2 regions of the Bacillus xiamenensis genome follow, and region 2 is predicted to be linked to the other one. Evidence: a T-box and tRNA genes for the amino acid it is inferred to sense, from the RefSeq annotation. Region 2 holds a T-box; the other holds one or more tRNA genes.
What was found. The T-box of region 2 lies ahead of glyQ (glycine--tRNA ligase subunit alpha). A T-box ahead of a tRNA ligase gene usually reads a tRNA of that ligase, here a tRNA-Gly.
Positions count from the first base shown of each region.

Region 1: it has a tRNA-Gly gene. The T-box ahead of glyQ (glycine--tRNA ligase subunit alpha) is inferred to sense a tRNA for this amino acid. The anticodon was not compared.

Region 1 is NZ_CP017786.1:1,531,406-1,534,801, forward strand. Features, by position in the region: rRNA gene BK049_RS07675 (16S ribosomal RNA) at 1-820, opposite strand, end outside; tRNA gene BK049_RS07680 (tRNA-Ala) at 991-1,066, opposite strand; tRNA gene BK049_RS07685 (tRNA-Pro) at 1,076-1,152, opposite strand; tRNA gene BK049_RS07690 (tRNA-Arg) at 1,160-1,236, opposite strand; tRNA gene BK049_RS07695 (tRNA-Leu) at 1,248-1,333, opposite strand; tRNA gene BK049_RS07700 (tRNA-Gly) at 1,346-1,417, opposite strand; tRNA gene BK049_RS07705 (tRNA-Leu) at 1,448-1,530, opposite strand; tRNA gene BK049_RS07710 (tRNA-Lys) at 1,538-1,613, opposite strand; tRNA gene BK049_RS07715 (tRNA-Thr) at 1,651-1,726, opposite strand; tRNA gene BK049_RS07720 (tRNA-Val) at 1,760-1,835, opposite strand; rRNA gene rrf (5S ribosomal RNA) at 2,636-2,751, opposite strand; rRNA gene BK049_RS07730 (23S ribosomal RNA) at 2,812-3,396, opposite strand, start outside.
Region 2 is NZ_CP017786.1:3,071,311-3,074,706, forward strand. Features, by position in the region: gene era (GTPase Era) at 1-325, shown strand, start outside; gene BK049_RS15635 (YqzL family protein) at 473-619, shown strand; gene recO (DNA repair protein RecO) at 655-1,425, shown strand; T-box leader at 1,465-1,642, shown strand; gene glyQ (glycine--tRNA ligase subunit alpha) at 1,756-2,643, shown strand; gene glyS (glycine--tRNA ligase subunit beta) at 2,636-3,396, shown strand, end outside.

The DNA of each region.
Region 1 (3,396 bases), 1.5 Mb from region 2:
TACGGCGTGGACTACCAGGGTATCTAATCCTGTTCGCTCCCCACGCTTTCGCTCCTCAGCGTCAGTTACAGACCAGAGAGTCGCCTTCGCCACTGGTGTTCCTCCACATCTCTACGCATTTCACCGCTACACGTGGAATTCCACTCTCCTCTTCTGCACTCAAGTTTCCCAGTTTCCAATGACCCTCCCCGGTTGAGCCGGGGGCTTTCACATCAGACTTAAGAAACCGCCTGCGAGCCCTTTACGCCCAATAATTCCGGACAACGCTTGCCACCTACGTATTACCGCGGCTGCTGGCACGTAGTTAGCCGTGGCTTTCTGGTTAGGTACCGTCATGGTGCAAGCAGTTACTCTTGCACTTGTTCTTCCCTAACAACAGAGCTTTACGATCCGAAAACCTTCATCACTCACGCGGCGTTGCTCCGTCAGACTTTCGTCCATTGCGGAAGATTCCCTACTGCTGCCTCCCGTAGGAGTCTGGGCCGTGTCTCAGTCCCAGTGTGGCCGATCACCCTCTCAGGTCGGCTACGCATCGTCGCCTTGGTGAGCCGTTACCTCACCAACTAGCTAATGCGCCGCGGGTCCATCTGTAAGTGACAGCCGAAACCGTCTTTCATCCTTGAACCATGCGGTTCAAGGAACTATCCGGTATTAGCTCCGGTTTCCCGGAGTTATCCCAGTCTTACAGGCAGGTTACCCACGTGTTACTCACCCGTCCGCCGCTAACATCCGGGAGCAAGCTCCCTTCTGTCCGCTCGACTTGCATGTATTAGGCACGCCGCCAGCGTTCGTCCTGAGCCAGGATCAAACTCTCCGAGGTATGCAGGATGCATATCACACATGCGTTGCTACACGATGTAGCGAACTTAGCATGTGATCATTTCCTGCCTCGTCAGTTTGACTGACTACCTATGATGTTTCATAGGGTTTTTTTATTAAAACTCGAATTAACAGGTACGTTTTGTCTTGTTTAGTTTTCAAAGATCATATTGGTGGAGCCTAGCGGGATCGAACCGCTGACCTCCTGCGTGCAAGGCAGGCGCTCTCCCAGCTGAGCTAAGGCCCCATAAAAAGATGGTCGGGAAGACAGGATTCGAACCTGCGACCCCTTGGTCCCAAACCAAGTGCTCTACCAAGCTGAGCTACTTCCCGATCTTAATGGCGCGCCCGAGAGGAGTCGAACCCCTAACCTTTTGATCCGTAGTCAAACGCTCTATCCAATTGAGCTACGGGCGCTTATTTCATAATGCCGAGGGCCGGACTTGAACCGGCACGGTAGTCACCTACCGCAGGATTTTAAGTCCTGTGTGTCTGCCAATTCCACCACCCCGGCGTGGATGGTATAAGCGGAAGACGGGATTCGAACCCGCGACCCCCACCTTGGCAAGGTGGTGTTCTACCACTGAACTACTTCCGCATTACAGGATTTCTTTATGTTATTTGGCTATGCGGGTGAAGGGACTTGAACCCCCACGTCATAAAGACACTAGATCCTAAGTCTAGCGCGTCTGCCAATTCCGCCACACCCGCATGAACATGGTGAGCCATGAAGGACTCGAACCTTCGACCCTCTGATTAAAAGTCAGATGCTCTACCAACTGAGCTAATGGCTCGCTTTTAAAGCGACTTGTCTATCTTACCATATGAAAGTGGTGCCGGCAAGAGGACTTGAACCCCCAACCTACTGATTACAAGTCAGTTGCTCTACCAGTTGAGCTACACCGGCTTTATCTATCCTAACATTATGTAAGAATAAATATGGTGGAGGATGACGGGCTCGAACCGCCGACCCTCTGCTTGTAAGGCAGATGCTCTCCCAGCTGAGCTAATCCTCCATATTGTGTCGTTTCGAATGTCTCTCGATCTGACAAATAGTATTATATAACGATAAGATATTGTTTGTAAAGACTTTTTTAAAATAATTTTTGAATTTATTTTAAAGTTGTTTCTTTCATCTCTTCGTTAAGGCACCTAAAGAAGTTTACCACTTGTCTTATCATTTTAAAAGTCTTTTTTTCATTTTTTTATGTTTTTTTGCTCTGATGAGGCTCTGCCGTTGTCAAAACATCATTTCAAAAGCTGTCATATGTTTGTTTCTATTCAGAATATCCTCGCATATAGCAGACTCAGCGATCAATTTCTTTTATTATTTTATTTTTCCGAGAAAATATTTTCGTATCAATGATGATCGCCATCACTAGGTTTCAAAAGACCGTCTTATCTCATTTTTTCTGTTCCATCAAATGCTGGATGGACTTGCACCATTATTAAAGTTTTAACATGAGATACAAGCTAGTACGAACTCATCCTGTGCCTCCTCTCATTAATAGATGACCTGTGCTCTCTTTGAGGAACTTAATGTTCTATTGGCACTATACTGCCGTTTTCTTTGTCTGGCTGCCGAACGGGAGAATCCTTTTTAGACATTTTATATTTTTGAGATTGACCATTAACAAGTTGAACTGCGGGCTTAGATGCTAAAAACAATGTTATCCGCTTTGAAATCAAAGTGTAGAGGAAGAAATAATATTTATCAAGAATGCAATGAGAAACCTGTCACTTTTCAATAGATACAGAAGCAAATTTCAAGAAACACAAAAAAGACCAGTTCCAAACGGAACTGATCCTTAGAAAAGCTTGGCGGCGTCCTACTCTCACAGGGGGAAACCCCCAACTACCATCGGCGCTGAAGAGCTTAACTTCCGTGTTCGGTATGGGAACGGGTGTGACCTCTTCGCTATCGCCACCAAACCTGATGGAGAGAATGTTCTCTCAAAACTAGATAACAATGTTCATGCTTCACATTAAATATAGGTTAAGTCCTCGATCTATTAGTATCTGTCAGCTCCACGTGTCACCACGCTTCCACCTCAGACCTATCAACCTGATCATCTTTCAGGGATCTTACTTCCTTGCGGAATGGGAAATCTCATCTTGAGGGGGGCTTCATGCTTAGATGCTTTCAGCACTTATCCCTTCCGCACATAGCTACCCAGCGATGCCCTTGGCAGAACAACTGGTACACCAGCGGTGCGTCCATCCCGGTCCTCTCGTACTAAGGACAGCTCCTCTCAAATTTCCTGCGCCCGCGACGGATAGGGACCGAACTGTCTCACGACGTTCTGAACCCAGCTCGCGTACCGCTTTAATGGGCGAACAGCCCAACCCTTGGGACCGACTACAGCCCCAGGATGCGATGAGCCGACATCGAGGTGCCAAACCTCCCCGTCGATGTGGACTCTTGGGGGAGATAAGCCTGTTATCCCCGGGGTAGCTTTTATCCGTTGAGCGATGGCCCTTCCATGCGGAACCACCGGATCACTAAGCCCGACTTTCGTCCCTGCTCGACTTGTAGGTCTCGCAGTCAAGCTCCCTTGTGCCTTTACACTCTGCGAA
Region 2 (3,396 bases):
AGAATTAATTCGTGAAAAAGTGCTGCATTTAACAAGAGAAGAAATTCCTCACAGTATTGCGGTTGCGATTGAATCGATCAAGCCAGATGAAAATGGCAAGATTCATGTTGCGGCGACCATTGTCGTAGAACGTGATTCGCAAAAAGGGATCGTCATTGGAAAACGCGGCAGTTTATTAAAAGAAGTGGGACAAAAAGCGCGCAGAGACATTGAGGCACTTCTAGGTTCAAAAGTGTACTTGGAGCTTTGGGTAAAGGTTCAGAAGGACTGGCGTAATAAATCCACTCACCTTCGTGATTTTGGTTTTAGAGAAGACGAATATTAAACATCGCTGTATTTGTTGGGAAATCTGACAATGGTGCAGTTCGATTAGTAAAAATTGTTTATCATGAAATGGAGGTCGCCGGGTCAAGATAAAATTAATATGTTGGATGTAGCGTTGCTGCTTCTAATAAAGAAAGGTGGGGTTTTTATGTTGAATTTTACATGGAACGTATTTTCACAAACAGGAAGCGTTGACACGTATCTGCTTTTCAAAGAGTTAGAAAAGGAGAACCTGGAAAGACCCGATGTACTTGAAGAAGAAATAGTAGCACGACTTGATTTTCCAATCTTATAATTCTTGACCCCCTCCAACGCTCGGAGTGTAGACAAATGCTCATTAAAACTGAAGGAATCGTCCTTAGAACAACAGATTATGGCGAAACAAACAAAATTGTCACGCTGCTCACTAGAGAACATGGGAAAATTGGTGTGATGGCAAGGGGGGCTAAAAAAGCTAACAGCCGCCTGTCAGCCATAAGCCAGCCGTTTTTATACGGAACCTTCCTGATCCAATCATCAACAGGACTTGGAACGCTCCAGCAAGGTGAAATGATCGAAAGCATGCGGGCCATCCGGGAGGATTTATTTCTGACCGCATATGCCGCATATATGACAGAATTACTCGATAAAGGAACAGATGAAAAGAAGCCCAACCCTTACTTGTTTGAGCTCCTTCTTCAATCATTGCGCCATCTCAATGAAGGCACAGATGCTGATATTATTTTATTTATCGTAGAGGTCAAAATGTTATCAGTGATAGGGCTGAAGCCTGAGCTTGATCAATGTGTACACTGCGGTCAAAAAGAAGGGCAGTTCCATTTCTCGATTAGAGATAACGGATTCATCTGTGAGCATTGCTTTTCTAAAGATCCCTATAAACTGCCCTTATCTCCAGCAGCTGCAAGGCTCCTCCGTTTGTTTCATTATTTTGATTTATCAAGGCTTGGTCAGGTTGATGTGAAACCGCAGACGAAACAAGAAATACGTCAAGTGCTCGATCACTACTATGACGAGTATTCAGGCCTTTATTTAAAATCAAAAAAATTCATGAATCAGATGGAATCCATGAGAAAGCTAATGGATGGCGAAAACAAAAGTTGACATCTCCCATGACTTTTTGTAAGATCATCTAAGATCAAATATGTTGCATTGACAGAAAGAAGTACTTACGTATAATCCATAAAAGCGACCTTAGGACGGTGTAAGCTAAGGATGGACACGTAACGAAAGGCATTCTTGAGCAACGTAAAACAAAGCGGCTGGATGCTACGACACCAGCAAATAGGGTGGAACCGCGGGAAAAACTCTCGTCCCTATGTTTGCAAGGAACCTTGTGAGCATAGAGACGGGAGTTTTTGTGTTCTCTTAAGAGGTTCTAATCCCCACCCGCCATACATAGCGGATGGTGTAAAAAAGATGGAGGTGCGATCATTGAATATTCAAGACATGATTTTGACGCTGCAAAAGCATTGGTCAAATGAAGGCTGCGTATTAATGCAGGCGTATGACACAGAAAAAGGTGCTGGAACGATGAGTCCATACACGTTCCTCAGAAGCATCGGGCCAGAGCCTTGGAAGGTGGCATATGTAGAGCCTTCAAGACGCCCGGCTGATGGCAGATATGGAGAAAATCCAAACAGGCTTTATCAGCATCATCAATTTCAAGTGATCATTAAGCCGTCACCTGACAATATTCAAGAACTGTATCTTGAATCATTGAAGGCACTTGGCATAGACCCATTGAAACATGATATTCGTTTTGTTGAAGACAACTGGGAAAACCCATCTCTCGGCTGCGCAGGACTTGGCTGGGAAGTTTGGCTGGATGGCATGGAAATTACACAGTTTACGTATTTTCAGCAAGTCGGTGGTTTAGAATGTAAGCCGGTTTCCGTTGAAATCACATACGGTATTGAGCGTCTTGCTTCTTACATCCAGGACAAAGAAAATGTGTTTGACCTTGAATGGACAGACGGTTTTACTGTAAGAGATTTATTCTTAATGGCTGAATACGAGCATTCTGTTTATACATTTGAAACCTCTAATACGGATATGCTGTTCGATTTATTTACAACGTATGAAAAAGAAGCGCATAGCCAAATGGACAAAGGGCTTGTGCATCCAGCATACGATTATGTGCTCAAATGCTCCCATACGTTCAACCTGCTTGATGCAAAAGGTGCTATTTCAGTAACAGAGAGAACAGGCTATATCGGAAGAGTACGTCAGTTAGCGAGAAAAGTAGCCAAAACATATTACGAAGAACGAGAAAAACTTGGATTCCCTATGTTAAAAGAGGAGGCGGCTTCTCATGAATAAACAAGATGTATTACTCGAAATCGGCTTAGAAGAGATGCCGGCTCGTTTCATGCCAGAAAGCACAAAGCAGCTAGGTGAAAAAGTAAAAGCATGGTTTGAAACGCAGCGTATTTCATTCGAAGATGTGGCGTTATTTAATTCACCAAGACGTCTTGCTGTTCTTGTCAAAGGTGTCGCAGAAAAACAAGAGGACATCAAAGAAGAAGCGAAGGGGCCAGCTAAAAAGATTGCGCAAGACGCTGAAGGCAATTGGACGAAAGCGGCCGAAGGGTTTGCCCGCGGACAAGGTGCATCTACAGCTGATCTTTATTTCAAAGAAATCAAAGGTGTGGATTATGTCCATGTCCAAAAGTTTCAAGAAGGTAAGCAAGTCAAAGACCTTTTACCAGCGTTAGGTGATATTGCTGCTTCATTGAGCTTCCCTAAGAACATGAGATGGGGAAGCAATGATTTACGCTATATCCGTCCCATTAAATGGCTCGTTTGTTTATTCGGGCAAGAGGTCATTCCTGTCGAAATTGCAGGCGTGAAAAGCGGCCGCAAGACAAGAGGACATCGCTTCCTTGGTACGACAGCCAGCATCGACTCTCCTGCTTCTTATGAGCAAACGTTACTTGACCAGTTTGTGATTGCTGATTCAGATAAAAGAAAACAAAAAATTATGGAGCAGCTAAATGCCCTTTCTTCTGAGAAAGGCTGGGTCATTCCAGTTGATCCTGAGCTTTTAGAAGAAGTCAACGACCTTGTTGAATA